Regions from separate parts of the Bradyrhizobium sp. MI1.3 genome, predicted to be linked through region 2. Evidence: predicted binding sites of a transcription regulator. Region 2 holds the regulator's gene; the other holds the start of a gene.
The links. The regulator LexA, encoded in region 2, represses DNA repair genes until DNA is damaged. The targets are predictions, from matches to a motif close to TGTTCNNNNTGTGTTCNG.
Positions count from the first base shown of each region.

Region 1 (7,872 bases), on a different contig from region 2:
GTAGTCGAGGCCGACGCGATGCAGCGTCTGGAACGTCTCGCGCACGCGTGGCACCGCCTTGAAGAACTCGGCGGCTTCCTCGACGGTCATGTCGAGCACGTCGGCGATGCTCTTGCCCTTGAACAGGACCTCCAACGTCTCGCGGTTGTAGCGCTTGCCCTTGCAGACGTCGCAGGTGACGTAGACGTCGGGCAGAAAGTGCATCTCGATCTTGATGACGCCGTCGCCCTGGCAGGCCTCGCAGCGGCCGCCCTTGACGTTGAAGGAGAAGCGGCCGGGTTCGTAGCCGCGCGCCTTCGACTCGGGCAGGCCGGCGAACCATTCGCGGATCGGCGTGAAGGCGCCGGTGTAGGTCGCGGGGTTGGAACGTGGCGTGCGGCCGATCGGCGACTGGTCGATGTCGATGATCTTGTCGATGTGCTCGAGACCTTCGATGCGGTCGTGCGGCGCTGCGCCCTCGCTGGCGTTGTTCAGCTTGCGGGCGATCGCCTTGTAGAGCGTGTCGATCAGCAGCGTCGACTTGCCGCCGCCGGAGACGCCGGTGACGCAGGTGAACAGGCCGAGCGGAATTTCGGCCGTGACGTTCTTGAGGTTATTGCCGCGCGCGTTGACCACCTTGATGGTGCGACGATGGTTCGGCGGACGCCGCTCCGGCACCTCGACCTCGAGCTCGCCCGTGAGATATTTGCCGGTCAGCGAATTCGGGTTGCGCATGATCTCGGCGGGCGTGCCTTCGGCGATGATGTTGCCGCCATGCATGCCGGCACCGGGGCCGATGTCGAGGACGTGGTCGGCGAGCAGGATCGCGTCCTCGTCATGCTCGACCACGATCACGGTGTTGCCGAGGTCACGAAGTCTCTTGAGGGTATCGAGCAGGCGCGCGTTGTCGCGCTGGTGCAGGCCGATCGAGGGCTCGTCCAGCACATAGAGCACGCCTGTTAGCCCCGAGCCGATCTGCGAAGCCAAGCGGATGCGCTGGCTCTCGCCGCCGGAGAGCGTGCCGGAGGAGCGGGAGAGCGTGAGGTAGTTGAGGCCGACGTCGAGCAGGAAGGTGAGGCGCTCGCGGATCTCCTTGAGGATGCGGCCGGCGATCTCGTTCTGCTGGGTGTTCAGCGCATCCGGCACGGTCTCGAACCACGCGCCGGCGCCCTTCACCGACATCTCGGAGATGTCGCCGATATGCTTGCCGCCGATCTTGACGCAGAGCGCCTCGGGCTTGAGCCGAAAGCCGTGGCACGCCTCGCAGGGCACGTCGTGGAAATACTTCGCGAGCTCCTCGCGCGCCCACTCGCTCTCGGTCTCGCGATAGCGGCGGTTGATGTTGGTGATGACGCCCTCGAACGGCTTCTTGGTGTCGTAGGAGCGGACGCCGTCCTCGTAGGAGAACTTGATCTCGTCCTCTCCGGAGCCATGCAGGATCGCGTTCTGCGTCTTCTTGGGCAGATCCTTCCATTTGGTGGTCAGCGTGAACTTGTAATGCTTGCCGAGCGCCGTCAGCGTCTGAATGTAATAGGGCGACGAGGACTTGGCCCAGGGCGCGATCGCGCCCTTGCCGATGGCGAGCTCCTTGTCGGGGATGACGAGGTCCTCGTCGACATGCTGCTCGACGCCGAGGCCACCGCAGGCGGGGCAGGCGCCATAGGGATTGTTGAACGAGAACAGCCGGGGCTCGATCTCGGGGATGGTGAAGCCGGAGACCGGACAGGCGAACTTTTCCGAGAACAGCATACGCTCGGGTCCGCTCTTGTCGTGGATCTTTGCGGTCTTCTTTTTCTCTTCCGCGGGTGCTGTCGCAGCCGGCGCGTCCGCGAATTCGATGACGGCGAGGCCCTCGGCGAGCTTCAGCGCGGTCTCGAAGCTTTCGGCGAGGCGTTGGCCGATGTCGGGGCGCACCACGATGCGGTCGACGACGACGTCGATGTCGTGCGGGAATTTCTTGTCGAGCACAGGGGCTTCCGCGAGCTCATGGAAGGCGCTGTCGATCTTGACGCGCTGAAAGCCCTTCTTGAGCCATTCGGCGAGCTCTTTGCGGTACTCGCCCTTGCGGCCGCGCACGACCGGCGCGAGCAGATAGAGCCGGGAGCCCTCCGGCAGCGCCAGCACGCGGTCGACCATCTGCGAGACGGTCTGGCTCTCGATCGGCAGGCCGGTGGCGGGCGAATAGGGCACGCCGACGCGCGCCCACAGCAGGCGCATATAGTCGTAGATTTCGGTCACCGTGCCGACGGTGGAGCGCGGGTTTTTCGATGTCGTCTTCTGCTCGATCGAGATCGCCGGCGACAGGCCGTCGATCTGGTCGACGTCGGGCTTCTGCATCATCTCCAGGAACTGGCGGGCATAAGCCGATAGCGATTCGACGTAGCGGCGCTGGCCCTCGGCATAGATGGTGTCGAACGCGAGGGAGGATTTGCCGGAGCCTGACAGCCCCGTGAACACGACGAGCTTGTCGCGCGGAATTTCGACATCGACGTTCTTGAGGTTGTGCTCGCGCGCGCCACGGATCGTAATCGCGCGCAGGTGTGCTCCCGCGTTCTGTTGTTGGCGCTTCGCCTTGATCACTTCATCCATCCTGGTGGTCCTCAGGGAATCCAAAAGCGCGCGATCGCGCCAACTTGAAAGGCGCGCATCGCCCGGAACCGGGATCGGCGCCGATGGGTAAGTAAGCGAACGTAGGAAGAACAGGGACGGATTTCCAGTGGCGTTTGCGAATCGTCAACGGATTGTTGGCGCGCTGGCGGCATCTGGCAGGAGCACGGCTTGCGGAACTGCGCGTGACCGGTCCCGTTCAAACAAAAAGGCCGGCGCGAGGCCGGCCTTTCGTAACACGATGGCGTCGATAGCGAAGATCAGTACTTCGCGACGATCGGGCCCCCGAAGTGATAGTTCACGCCGACCTGCACGGTGTGAAACTCGAGCGTGCCGGTGGGCAGGGCGCCCGAGAAGTAGGTCTCGCCGCCGAGGCTGCGAAAGAGGTACTCGCCCTTGACCGACCACTGCGGAGCGAAGAACGCTTCGACGCCCGCACCGACGGTCCAGCCGGAGTGCCACTTGCTGTCGGAAGCGGTCACGCCGAGCGCGCTGATGCTGAGCTTGTTGTCGATCCAGGCGTAACCACCGGTGCCGTAGAACAGGACGTTGTTGACGGCGTAGCCGATGCGGCCGCGCACGGTGCCCATCGCATCGGTCTTCGAGCTGAGGGTGGTGCTGACGAGGCCGAAGCCGGGGACGGCAACGGGGCCGGTGACCGAGGCGCTGACGTCAGCCCAGGAACCATCGGCCTCGATGCCGAACACGACATTGCCGGTCTGCCAGTTGTAGCCGGCAGTACCGCCGACGAAGCCGCCCTTCATCTTCGGGTCGGTCGAGGAATTTTCCCAGGCGCCGCCACCGACGATACCGAGGTAGAAGCCGGTCCAGTTGTAGACCGAAGCCATGGCCACCGGAGCCTTGGTGTAGGGGCGCGCCGCCAGATCAGCGGCCGAAGCCGGGGCAGCGAGTGCGAACAAACAGGCCGAAGCCAACAAAACCTTTTTCATTTTCAACTAATCCCAGTCCCAGTTTCTGATTTTGCCTTCCACGATAGGGAAGGGCATCGGACTCATTTGCCCAACTGAGGCCGTACTTACACCATTGAAGCCGCAAGTTGTGTCACTGGAAAGCCACAGCGGCCTAAAAATGGTGCGATTACTGACCTTTGGTCCCCATGGGAACAGCAACGAAAAAGGCCGGCGCGAGGCCGGCCTTGCTGTGATGGATGTCAGTTCGATCAGTACCTCGCGATGACCGGACCGCCCCAGCGATAGTTCAAGCGGACGAGGCCCATGTCGACGTCCTGGCGAATCCGGTCGCTGCCGAAAACCGCACCCGCGGGCGTTGTGAAGCCGATCGTGCGATCGCCAAGGAAGATGTGGTCGTATTCAAAGCCCAGCGACCAGTTGGGAGCGAAGCCGAACTCCAGACCGGCCCCGACCGTGCCACCCCAGCGAGTCTCCCGCGCCGAGGCCAGCAGCGCGCCCGCGCCGGGCGTGCCCGCAGCAGCGTAGATGTCGTATTTGTCGCCGACGACGGCGGCGCCGCCCTTCACGTAAAGCAGCACGTTGTTCCAGGCGTAACCGATCTGACCGGTGATGAGCCCGAAAGAGTCGATGCGGGAACGGTTGCGATCACCCGTGACCAGGGCGGTGCCGGGGAAAAGTGTGCTCACGTTGTCGCCCCGGAAATCGGCCCAGTTGCCTTGGCCTTCGAGGCCGAACACCCAATTGGTGGACTGCCAGCGATAGCCGATCTGGCCACCGACCGTGCCGCCGACCGCGTTATGGCAGCCTTCCCCGACCAAAACGCCGGTCGCGGGCGTGACGAAGTCCCAGCACGTGTGGCTCGAGCCACCGCCGCCGTTGATGCCGATGTAGAAGCCGCTCCAATCGTAGATGGTGGCAATCGCCGGCGCCGGAGCCTTGGTGTAGGGACGCGCGGCAAGATCCGCCGCGCTCGCGGGAGCCGACAGGCCCATCGCCACTGCACTGATTGCACCAATAAGAAGCTTATTCATTGCCAGTCTCCCCAGGTTCGTCCGCTTCTTTCTTCCCCGAAGCGGTTGATCAGGCACGAGGGCCCATATGATTTAAGTCCGAGGAAACCGTAGCTCTACGGAGCGGCAAAGTCCGTCTCCGAAATGCAACAAGAACGGGGCCGTGCGAGGACCCACAACTTGCTGAATGTTAAGTTCTTTCCTTCGCTTTTGGGAACCTACAAAGGTTCCAATCGACGCGTGCCTTCCCGCAGTACATTGGCCGATCGACGCCACATATTCGATGCGGAAGTTCGCCAAGAACAAATCTGGAACAAGCCGGAGGTCGATGCTATATGTGGGGATAACCGGAGGGGCGACGGACTGATCGTCGTCCGCAGGCGTTCGGCGAGCGTATAGGGTCGCCTCAACAGGCACGGCGGAACGCGGGGAGCGGACCGGCCTTCTTGAATTCAGTGGCATTCGGAGCGGAGAGCGGAGATGGCGGGAAGCGTCAACAAGGTCATTCTGGTTGGAAATCTCGGCAAGGATCCTGAAATCCGCCGCACCCAGGACGGGCGGCCGATCGCCAATCTGAGCGTCGCCACCTCGGAGACCTGGCGCGACAAGGCGACCGGCGAGCGCAAGGAAAAGACCGAGTGGCACCGCGTCGTGATCTTCAATGAAGGGCTCTGCAAGGTCGCCGAACAGTATCTGAAGAAGGGCGCCAAGATTTACGTCGAGGGTGCGCTCCAGACCCGCAAATGGACCGACCAGAGCGGCGTCGAAAAGTACTCGACCGAAGTCGTGCTGCAGGGCTTCAACTCCACCCTGACGATGCTGGACGGCCGTAGTGGCGGCGGGGGAGGCGGCAGCTTCGGCGACGAGCCGGGCGGCGATTTCGGCTCCTCCGGTCCGGTCAGCAGCGCGCCGCGGCGACCCGTTGCCGCCGGCGGCGGTGGCCGCAACAGCGACATGGACGACGACATCCCGTTCTGAGCGATTCCGTTCTGAGAACGAGGCATATCGATGCGGAGGCGCCGGCCGCGTGGGCGGCGCTTCTCATCTCGTGTCAAAAAATCCCACTAATCGGCAGGACGGGCTCGGGATTTCCGGGCCCGCTTCATGTTTGGGGTGAGCTCGGATTGCGGCTTGGCAAACGCGCTGACGGGGCAAGCTCGCCGGTCGGTTTTCCACGTGTTACCGGCGATTTTGCAAGGCCGATGCGGGGGCTGCCCGAGGCACCGCTCGCAAGGGCTTAAGTTGTTGGAAAAATAGGCGGAAAAAGCGCTTCCCAGATCGCCGCGAGGGTGGTTATCAGAGGCTCGATGCGCTATATGATTCCCAGATAAAACCTCATCGGATTTCCCCTTGGCTGACGACGACGACAAGCCCGGCGACCAGCCGGCGCAACCCTCGGATATTCGCCCCGTCTCCATCTTCGAGGAGATGAAGAAGTCCTATCTCGACTACGCCATGAGCGTGATTGTGGCGCGTGCGCTGCCTGACGCCCGCGACGGCCTGAAGCCGGTGCATCGGCGCATCCTGTACTCGATGAACGAGCAGGGGCACACGCCGGACAAGAAGTACGTCAAGTCCGCCCGCGTGGTCGGTGACGTCATCGGTAAATATCATCCGCATGGCGACCAGTCGATCTACGACGCCATGGTCCGGATGGCGCAGGACTTCTCCATGCGCGTGCCGCTGATCGACGGTCAGGGCAATTTCGGCTCGGTCGACGGCGATCCTCCGGCTGCCTATCGTTATACTGAAGCCCGATTGACGAAGGTGGCGCTGGCTCTGCTGGCCGACATCGACAAGGACACGGTCGACTTCCAGCCGAACTACGACAACAACGAGACCGAACCGTCGGTCTTGCCGGCCAAGTTCCCGAACCTGCTCGTCAACGGCGCCGGCGGCATCGCAGTCGGCATGGCGACCAACATCCCGCCGCACAATCTCGGCGAAGTCATCGACGCCTGCGTCGCGCTGATCGACAACCCCGCGCTCACCATCGACGAGCTCATCAACATCGTGCCGGGACCGGATTTCCCGACCGGCGGCGTCATCCTCGGACGGCAGGGCATCCGCGCCGCCTATCACCTCGGGCGCGGCTCGGTCATGATGCGCGGCAAGGTCGCGATCGAGACCATCCGCAAGGAGCGCGAGGCGATCATCATCAGCGAGATTCCCTACCAGGTGAACAAGGCGACGATGGTCGAGCGCATCGCCGAGCTGGTCAAGGAAAAGAAGATCGAAGGCATCGGCGACCTGCGCGACGAATCGGATCGCGACGGCTACCGCGTCGTCATCGAACTGAAGCGCGACGCCGTGCCGGATGTGGTGCTGAATCAGCTCTACAGGTTCACGCCGCTGCAGACGAGCTTCGGCGTCAACATGGTGGCGCTCGACAGCGGCCGTCCGCGGATCATGCATCTGAAGGACCTGCTGGCGATCTTCGTCGACTTCCGCGAGCGCGTCGTCACGCGGCGCACCAAGTTCCTGCTCGCCAAGGCCCGTGATCGCGCCCATATCCTGGTCGGTCTGGCGATCGCGGTCGCCAATATCGACGAGATGATCCGCGTCATCCGGACCTCGCCCGACCCGACCACCGCCCGCGACACCCTGATGTCGCGCGACTGGCCGGCCCGGGACGTCGAGGACATGCTGACGCTGATCGACGATCCGCGCCACCGCATCAGCGAGAACGGTACGATCCGGCTGTCGATGGAGCAGGCGAGGGCCATTCTCGATTTGCGCCTGCAACGCCTCACCGCACTCGGCCGTGACGAAATCCGCGAGGAACTCGACAAGCTCGCCGGCGAAATCGCCGACTATCTCGACATCCTGCGCTCGCGCGACCGCGTGCTTGAAATCATCAAGTCCGAGCTCGCCGAGGTAAAGGCCGAGTTCGCGACCCCGCGCCGCACCGTCATCATCGAGCAGGAAGGCGAGGTCGAGGACGAGGACCTGATCCAGCGCGAGGACATGGTCGTCACCGTCTCGCACGCCGGCTACGTCAAGCGCGTGCCGCTGTCGGCCTACCGTGCCCAGCGCCGCGGCGGCAAGGGCCGCGCCGGCATGCAGACCCGCGACGAGGATTTTGTCAGCCGGCTGTTCGTGGCGTCCACGCATACTCCGATGCTGTTCTTCTCCTCGCGCGGCCAGGTCTACAAGATCAAGGTCTGGCGCCTGCCGATGGCCGCGCCGAACGCGCGCGGCAAGGCGCTGATCAACATCCTGCCGCTGGAGCAGGGCGAGCGCATCACCACCATCATGCCGCTGCCGGAGGACGAGTCCACCTGGGGCAATCTCGACGTGATGTTCGCCACGACAGGCGGCAACGTCCGGCGCAACAAGCTGTC
Region 1 is NZ_JBVVPQ010000004.1:173,975-181,846, reverse strand. It holds gene uvrA (excinuclease ABC subunit UvrA) at 1-2,568, opposite strand, end outside; gene AC0L3A_RS04265 (outer membrane protein) at 2,847-3,536, opposite strand; gene AC0L3A_RS04260 (outer membrane protein) at 3,767-4,549, opposite strand; gene AC0L3A_RS04255 (single-stranded DNA-binding protein) at 5,009-5,506, shown strand; gene gyrA (DNA gyrase subunit A) at 5,879-7,872, shown strand, end outside.
Region 1: a site for LexA is predicted at 2,664-2,681, ahead of uvrA (excinuclease ABC subunit UvrA). Genes of this name have one in related genera too.

Region 2 (7,872 bases):
CCGGAAGGTCACGTTCGGCCGTGAGCTCTACATCGAGCAGGACGACTTCATGGAGAACCCGCCGAAGAAGTTCTTCCGTCTGTCGCCAGGCAACGAGGTGCGGCTGCGCTACGCCTATTTCGTCAAATGCACCGGCGTGATCAAGAACGATGCCGGCGAGGTGGTGGAGCTGCGCTGCACCTACGATCCCGCGACCAAAGGCGGTAACGCGCCCGATGGCCGCAAGGTCAAGGCCACCATGCACTGGCTGTCGGCGGCGACATCCGTGCCCGCGGAAATCCGCATCTACAACCAGCTGTTTGCCAACCCGAGCCCGGACGCCTCGAACTTCGCCGCCGATCTCAATCCGCAGTCGCTGGAAATTCTAGCTGATGCCCGCGTCGAAGCATCGGTCGCCGAGAGCAATTCGACCGAGCCGATGCAGTTCGAGCGTCAGGGCTATTTCGTGCGCGACAACGACTCGACACCCGGCAAGCCGGTATTTTCCAGGACCATTGGTCTGCGCGACACGTTCGCGAAGGAAGTCGCGAAGGGCTGAAAAGGGCTGCGAGACCACAATGAGCGACGAAGCCGACGCGATCGTTTCCGCCATCATCGCCAAATGGCGCGCCGGCTTCGCAACGCTCGACGCCGCGGCACTCTCGTCTCTGTATTCGAAGAACGCCTTCTTCTTCGGCTCCAACCCAAAGCTCTATCGGGGCAGGGATGGCGTCGCAGACTATTTCAACGGCCTGCCGCGCTGGCGCAAGGCGAGCGCTGTGTTCTCCGACGTGAGGGCGGTGCAGGCAGGTCCTGACCTCATCAACATGGCCGCAACCATCTCGTTCGATCTCGCCGGCGAAAGCCCCGATTTCTCGGTCAAGATGAGCTGGGTCATCGTGCGCGAGGACGGCGACTGGAAGATCGTCAATCACCATGCTTCGTCGCAGGCGCCGCTGATCTGACGAGCGCGGGGACACGGCTTCGTCATTCTCGTGAGAGAACGAACGTGCATCCCGCGCGTTGGGGTGGGTCCAACAAGGAACCCACCATGCAGAACATCGCAGAGCATATGGAAGTCATCGGCGCCGACGGCGTCCATATCGGCACCGTTGACAAGGTCGAAGGCAATCGCATCAAGCTGACCAAGAAGGACAGCGGCGAGGGCAGCCACAAGGGGCATCATCACTTCATCGACAAGGGCCTCGTCGCGGACATCGAGGGCAACAAGGTCCGGCTGTCGGCCAAGGCGGATGTCGCGGTGACGATGGAAGAGGAAAAGTAGGGGGCGCGCCCTTTCGTTCCTGATCCGTACCGCTATCCGCCCGCCTGCACGTTCCGGTAGCTTCGGCCTTCGTTGCGTATCACCGAGTGCAGGGAATGGCGGAGCCGGGCCGGCCAGTACGGTCGCAGGGGATTGCGGGGACGTGGCCCGCGGGCCGCGCCGCGTCCGCTGGCGGCCTCGCGCCTGCAGGCCTCGACCTCTGGACATCGCTGGCCGAGACCGTCCGCGCCTGGCTACGCGCCGAGGCTGGCGCCGGGCGGCTGTTGCCGTGGGTGCCCGTAGCGTTTGGCTGCGGCATCGCGCTTTATTTTTCCGCCGATCACGAGCCGGTGCTGTGGATCGTCGCCACGACCGCCATCGCGCTCCTGCTTGGCGCGGCTCTGTTGCGGCGGAGCCGGCTGTTCGCCCCGGCCATCATGATCGCGGCGGTCGCGGCCGGTTTTGCCGTGGCGACCTGGAAGACGGCGCGCATCGCTCACCCGGTGCTGGCAAAGTCGCTCTATTCGGTATCGTTGTCGGGCTTCGTCGAAGCCCGCGACATCCGCGAGCGTACCGACAGGTTCGTGCTGCGCGTCACCGCGATGGAGGCGCAGCGCAGCGACGTCAGGCTCGAGCGCGTGCGCCTGTCGGTCCGCAAGGGCACGGCGCCGGAGGTCGGCAATTTCGTTCAGCTGAAGGCGCGGCTGATGCCGCCGCTCGCGCCGGTGCGGCCCGGCAGCTACGACTTTTCGCGTGACATGTTCTTCCAGGGCATCGGCGCCTCCGGCTTCGCGATGGGCGCAATCACGGTGGCGGCGCCGCCTGAGACCGCCGGCTTGCGGCTGCGTTACGCGGCCTTCATGCAAGGCCTGCGCGATGCGATCGATGCCCGCATCCGGGCGACGCTCGACGGCGACAACCGGGCGATCGCGACCGCGCTGCTCACCGGGCGGCGCGATGCGATCACCACGCCCGTCAACGACGCGATGTTCATCTCCGGCCTCGGCCACGTGCTCTCGATCTCCGGTTATCACATGGCCGTGGTGGCCGGTGTCGTGTTCTTCGCGGTGCGCGCGCTGCTCGCTCTGATCCCCGGACTGGCGGCCGGCTTTGCCATCAAGAAATGGTCGGCCGCCGCCGCGCTGGTCGCCGCTGCGTTCTACCTGCTGCTGTCAGGTGCGGAGGTCGCGACGCAAAGGTCGTTCTTCATGACCGCGGTAGTGCTGATCGCGGTGATGGTCGATCGCCGCGCCATCACCTTCCGCACGCTTGCTGTCGCCGCGCTGATCGTGCTCGCGGTCGCGCCGGAAGCGCTGGTGCATCCGAGCTTCCAGATGTCGTTTGCAGCAACGCTCGGGCTGGTGGCGCTGGTGCAGATCGGCATGCCGAATTTGTTTGCCTCGCCGGACCATTCGGCGACTGCACGCATTGCGATGTGGGGCGGCCGCGAGATCGCGATGCTGTTCATGGCTTCGCTGATTGCGGGACTTGCGACCACACCCTACGCCGCTTTCCACTTCCACCGTGTCACGCCGTTCGGCGTGCTGGCCAATCTCGGCGCGATGCCGGTGGTCTCGGCGCTGGTGATGCCGGCGGGGCTGTTGGGGCTGCTTGCTGCACCGTTCGGGCTGGACAGCGTGTTCTGGTGGCTGATGGGGATCGGCATCGACTGGATGGTCGCGGTCTCGCGCTGGGTCGCAGCATTGCCGGGTGCCGTCGGCCGCATCGCGGCGTTCGGGATCGGGCCGCTGATCGCGGCGAGCCTGGGAATCATCGTGCTGGGCTTGTTGCGGACGCCGCTGCGCTGGTCCGGCGCCTTGGTGCTGCTGGCAGCGATCCTCTGGGGACTGTCGGCGCGGCAGCCCGACATCCTGATCGCCGGGGATGGCGCGAGCGTCGCCGTGCGGGGCAAGGACGGATATCTGCACCTGATCAGGACCAGCAAGGACAGCTTTCTGCTCAAGGAATGGCTCGCTGCCGACGCCGATCCGCGCGATGCCGGCAGAGCCTCGCTGGCTGATGGCGTGTCCTGTGACGAATCCGGCTGCGTGACGCCACTGATCGACGGGAGGCTGGTCGCGCTGGCACTGCGGGTCGACGCTCTCGCCGACGATTGCAGTCGGGCCGCGCTGGTGGTGACGACGCGTCCCGCGCCGCCCGATTGCGCGGCGATGGTGGTCGATCGGCAGCGGCTCGCCAGCCAGAGCGCACTGGCGCTGACGCAGCGTGGTGACGGATTTGTGGTTCAGGCGGTGAGGGCGAGAGGCACGAGCCGCCCCTGGTTGCCGGCCGGCGCCGGCGAGGGTGATTTCGACGGCAGCCTTGCGCCGAAGGCGACCGCGCCCCGCATCAAGGACGCAACGCCGGCGGAGACCGACTTGCAGGCCGACGATTGATCTGATGGTGCGGAGCAACGCAGCGGGTCGGTGCGTCCGCTCGGATTCGCTGGCGCAAACCACACCATCTCGCCGGCCACGGCCGGCGATGGCAATTCAATCCTGACCTCCGACCTCGTAGCCGGAGGGCGGCTGTTTCAGCCGATCGGCAGGTGCGTGACGGTCGGCTGCCTGTCGGCGATGATCTGCGCCTTGTGCTCGCGCTCGATGACCGACTGGGTCACAGGCAGTTGCAGCACGGTCGCGCGCTGGCCTTCGACGAGCTGCGTCACCAGCACAAATTTGCCGTCGGGGAATTCGATCGCGTCATGATGGCGGTCGGGAACGTGCGGATCGATCTTGCCGAACTTGCCCACGCGGGAATTGATGGTCCGCGTCCAGATCCAGCGATTGTCGTAGCGGACGTCGTCTGCGAAGGCGAGCTCCGTTCCCGGCAGCAGGCAGACGGCAACAGACGGATCGGCTGCGGAGGCGAAGCCGCGCGTCGAGGTGCCGCGGAAATTTGTCGTGACGATCGTCTCGCCGACTTCGGCGGGGCGCGACGCGACGGCATGCAGGCTGTAGTCACACATCGGGTGCTCCTCATGCTGGGATAGCAACCCGCGTCTCTTATCGAGGCGCAGGCCTCTATCAGAGTTGAAGCACGAAAGCTCTGCTCGGTTGTGGGCAAATCTGCGGCTGGTTTCCGCAAGCCGCGATCACATTATCTTTCCCGAATTCAATAGGAACAAAGAGAGTTGCGATGCATTCGGGAGGCGCATGCGCGAATATTGCCGGCTGGTGCAACGACCTCGATCGCTCGTCGCTGTTTCCTCGCACACTCGAGCCGCGAAGCGGTGCTGTTTCGGTGCTGCTTCTTGGGCGTCGCGAGTAGCCAGCGCCGGAGGAGGGGCCGGATAGTCTGTGCAGAACCAGAAAGACTATCCAGCCGGAGCGGACGATGATCCGCTCCAATCTCTGACCGGCGATGCCGATCGGAAGCGCGCGAGGCGCCAACTTCTCCAGGTATCAAGTACGTCCGGTATCAGTACTTCCGGTAAAGCCCGATCAGCTTGCCCTGAATCTTCACCCGATTGGGCGGCAGGATGCGGACCTCATAGGCAGCGTTGGCGGGCTCGAGCGCGATCGAGGCGCCGCGACGGCGGAAGCGCTTCAGCGTCGCTTCCTCGTCGTCGATCAGCGCCACCACGATGTCGCCGGTATCGGCGCTCTCGTTGCGCTGAATCAGCGCCATGTCGCCGTCAAGGATGCCGGCATCAACCATGGAATCACCGCGCACTTCCAGCGCGTAATGTTCGCCCGAGCCGAGCATGTCGGGCGGTACGCTGATGGTGTGGCTGCGTGTCTGCAACGCCTCGATCGGCGTGCCGGCGGCGATGCGGCCCATCACCGGTACCGCCACGGGGCGTTCGCCCTCGTCCGCGGGCAGGCTGGAGCCCGCACGCACCTTGCCGAGATTGCCCTCGATGACGCTGGGGGTGAAGCCGCGGCGGCTGCCGGCGGCTGCCTGGAGCTCCGGCAGCTTGATGACTTCAATCGCACGGGCGCGGTTGGGCAGGCGTCGGATGAAGCCACGCTCCTCGAGCGCCGTGATCAGGCGATGGATGCCCGACTTCGAGCGCAGATCGAGCGCATCCTTCATCTCGTCGAAGGAGGGCGGCACGCCGCTTTCCTTCAGACGTTCACTGATGAACCGCAGAAGCTCGTATTGTTTGCGCGTTAACATCTCGACCAAAGTCCCCCGGTTGATGTCGTCCGATTCCGAGACGCAGAATTCGGCAATAAGCCGCTACATGCTCGAAACAAATCATGAACGGACACTATATGTTCGATACATGTTCCGCAACTGCTTAATTTACCGTGAACAGAGCAAAGTTCGCAGAACGCGCGTTGCGGGGGTGCTCAGACGGGGAGCCGCAACACTTCGCAAGCCGTGCCGGCTTCGGCCTTCGGCGCGAATGGTGCGCGCACGAGAAGTACCTGTGCTGCAGCGAGATTCGCAAGCAGCGAAGAGTCCTGATGATTGACGGGAAGAACGACGCGTGTGCCATCGTCACGCTCCTCCAGATGCGCGCGCAGATAGTCCTCGCGCTGGTCGTTGGCGCCGACGCCGCGGCCGAGCACGGCGCGTTCGCGGCGATGGTGAATCACTGAACGGCCCGACAGGGCGCGAATCAGCGGCACCATGAACAGGAAAGCGCACACGTAGGACGACACGGGATTGCCCGGCAGGCCGATCACACCCATTGCGCCGAGTCGCCCGTGCATCATCGGCTTGCCTGGCCGCATCGCGATCTTCCAGAACGCCATCGCGATGCCTTCGTCCCGCAGTGCCTGCTGGACCAGATCGTGGTCGCCGACCGATGCGCCGCCGGTCGTGATCAGGATGTCGGCGCCGCTCTCGCGGGCGCGGCGGATGCCGGCGGTGGTCGCCTCCAGCGTATCGGCGGCAATACCGAGGTCGATCGTCTCGGCGCCTTCGCTGCGGGCGAGCGCGTGCAGGGCGTAGCCGTTGGAATAGACGATCTGGCCGTGGCCTGGCGTGGTGCCTGGCATCACCAGCTCGTCGCCGGTGGCGAGAATCGCGACCTTTGGACGCCTGAAAACGACAAGGTGCGGATGATTCATCCCGGCAGCGAGCGCGAGGTCGCGCTCGGTGACACGGCTTCCCTTGCGCAGGAGCACGTCACCCTCGCGGAAATCGACGCCGGCGGGGCGGATGTGCCGACCGGCGATCGCGGCTTCCTTGATCATGATCCGCTTGCCGGCGGCGACCGTGTCCTCCTGGATCACGACGGCGTCCGCGCCACCGGGAACGACGCCGCCGGTGAAGATCCGTACGGCCTCGCCGGCGCCGATCGTCCCGGCGAACGGTCGGCCCGCCGCGACTTCGCCGACCACGGTGAGCTCCGAATCGATCGTCGCGGCATCGGCCGCGCGCACCGCGTAGCCGTCCATCGCCGACATCGCCTGCGGCGGCTGCGTGCGCCGCGCCGCGAGGTCACACGCGAGCACGCGATGATGGGCCTCGTCGAGGGAAATCATTTCTTCCGGCAGCGGCTCTGCACCCGCCAGCACCGCGGCAAGCGCGTCGGAAACCGGCATCAAGGCCACGGCGAAAACTCCTGCTCGGCACGTTCGGGCGAATGTTCCGCACGTCTTCTAGCCGAGCGCGGGCGCAGAGGCAAAAACCGCTGAGCGGGCACAGTCATCCCGCCGCTTCACATTGTTCCGGAAGGCAGGATCAAGCGCGTCGCGCGGCCATGGAAGCGACGAAAATCACGGCAAGGAAAATCACGGCAAGGCGAGAACGACGAGCGCCCCGGGCTGCATCGATCAGCTCCCTGCCTGCCCGGGAGTTACGTCGGGCGCCTTGGCTCCCTGGTCTTTGTCGGGCAGCGGATCGGCCTGGGATTTCAGGTCGGCGGCCTTGCTCACAAGCTTGGCGGAAAGGTCCGAATCTGAAGTTGTCCTGGCGAATTCAAGAAGAAGAGAGGCCTGCTTGGTGAGGTAGGTTTTGCCCAGCACGATGATGCATCCGTCCGTAGAAGTCCCAACGGACTCTAAGAGTCCGGAAGGCGGTATTCCGTTCCCGGAACTCTGTACAAAAATGCACAAAGTGATCGGGTTCCTCAATTTCTCAAAATTGGTCCCGGCGGGCGGTGCCGCCGTGGGTTTCGCGACACCGACTCCTCGTCAAATGCCCAATGCCTTCAATGCGTTCCCGACGTCACGCGGCGAGGTCACATGCACCGCCGTCAAGCCGCGCGCCCGCGCTCCCTCGATGTTTTCAGCAAGATCATCGAAGAACACGATGCGCCCGGCGGGCACGCCGATCGCCGCAACGACGTGGTCGAAAGCCTCCGCATCCGGTTTGCGCAGGCCGATGCTGGACGACAAATACAGCTCTCGGAAGTGGCCGAGGAGGTCGGCATATTCCCTCGAGAAATGGTCCACGTGCGGCCGGTTGGTGTTGGAGAAAGCGTAGAGCGGCATCTGCTTCGCTGCCCGCGGCAGCAGCTCGGCGATGTCAGGCATTTCGCCGGCGAAGATCGCGTTCCAGCCTTCCAGGAACTGCGCGTCCGAAATGCCGATTCCGAGCGAGGCTCGCAATGAGGCGAAATAATCCTCATCGCTGATCTTCCCCATCTCGTGCAACCGATAGGCTTCGCTGTCCCGCACATAGCGCGCGACGATGGCTTCGGGCTTGCAGCCGGCATGTCCCGCCCAGCA
Region 2 is NZ_JBVVPQ010000013.1:98,363-106,234, forward strand. It holds gene AC0L3A_RS12355 (glutamine--tRNA ligase/YqeY domain fusion protein) at 1-538, shown strand, start outside; gene AC0L3A_RS12360 (YybH family protein) at 558-944, shown strand; gene AC0L3A_RS12365 (DUF2171 domain-containing protein) at 1,031-1,264, shown strand; gene AC0L3A_RS12370 (ComEC/Rec2 family competence protein) at 1,360-3,639, shown strand; gene AC0L3A_RS12375 (hypothetical protein) at 3,777-4,211, opposite strand; gene lexA (transcriptional repressor LexA) at 4,664-5,365, opposite strand; gene AC0L3A_RS12385 (molybdopterin molybdotransferase MoeA) at 5,542-6,753, opposite strand; gene AC0L3A_RS12390 (hypothetical protein) at 6,976-7,167, opposite strand; gene AC0L3A_RS12395 (HAD family hydrolase) at 7,336-7,872, opposite strand, start outside.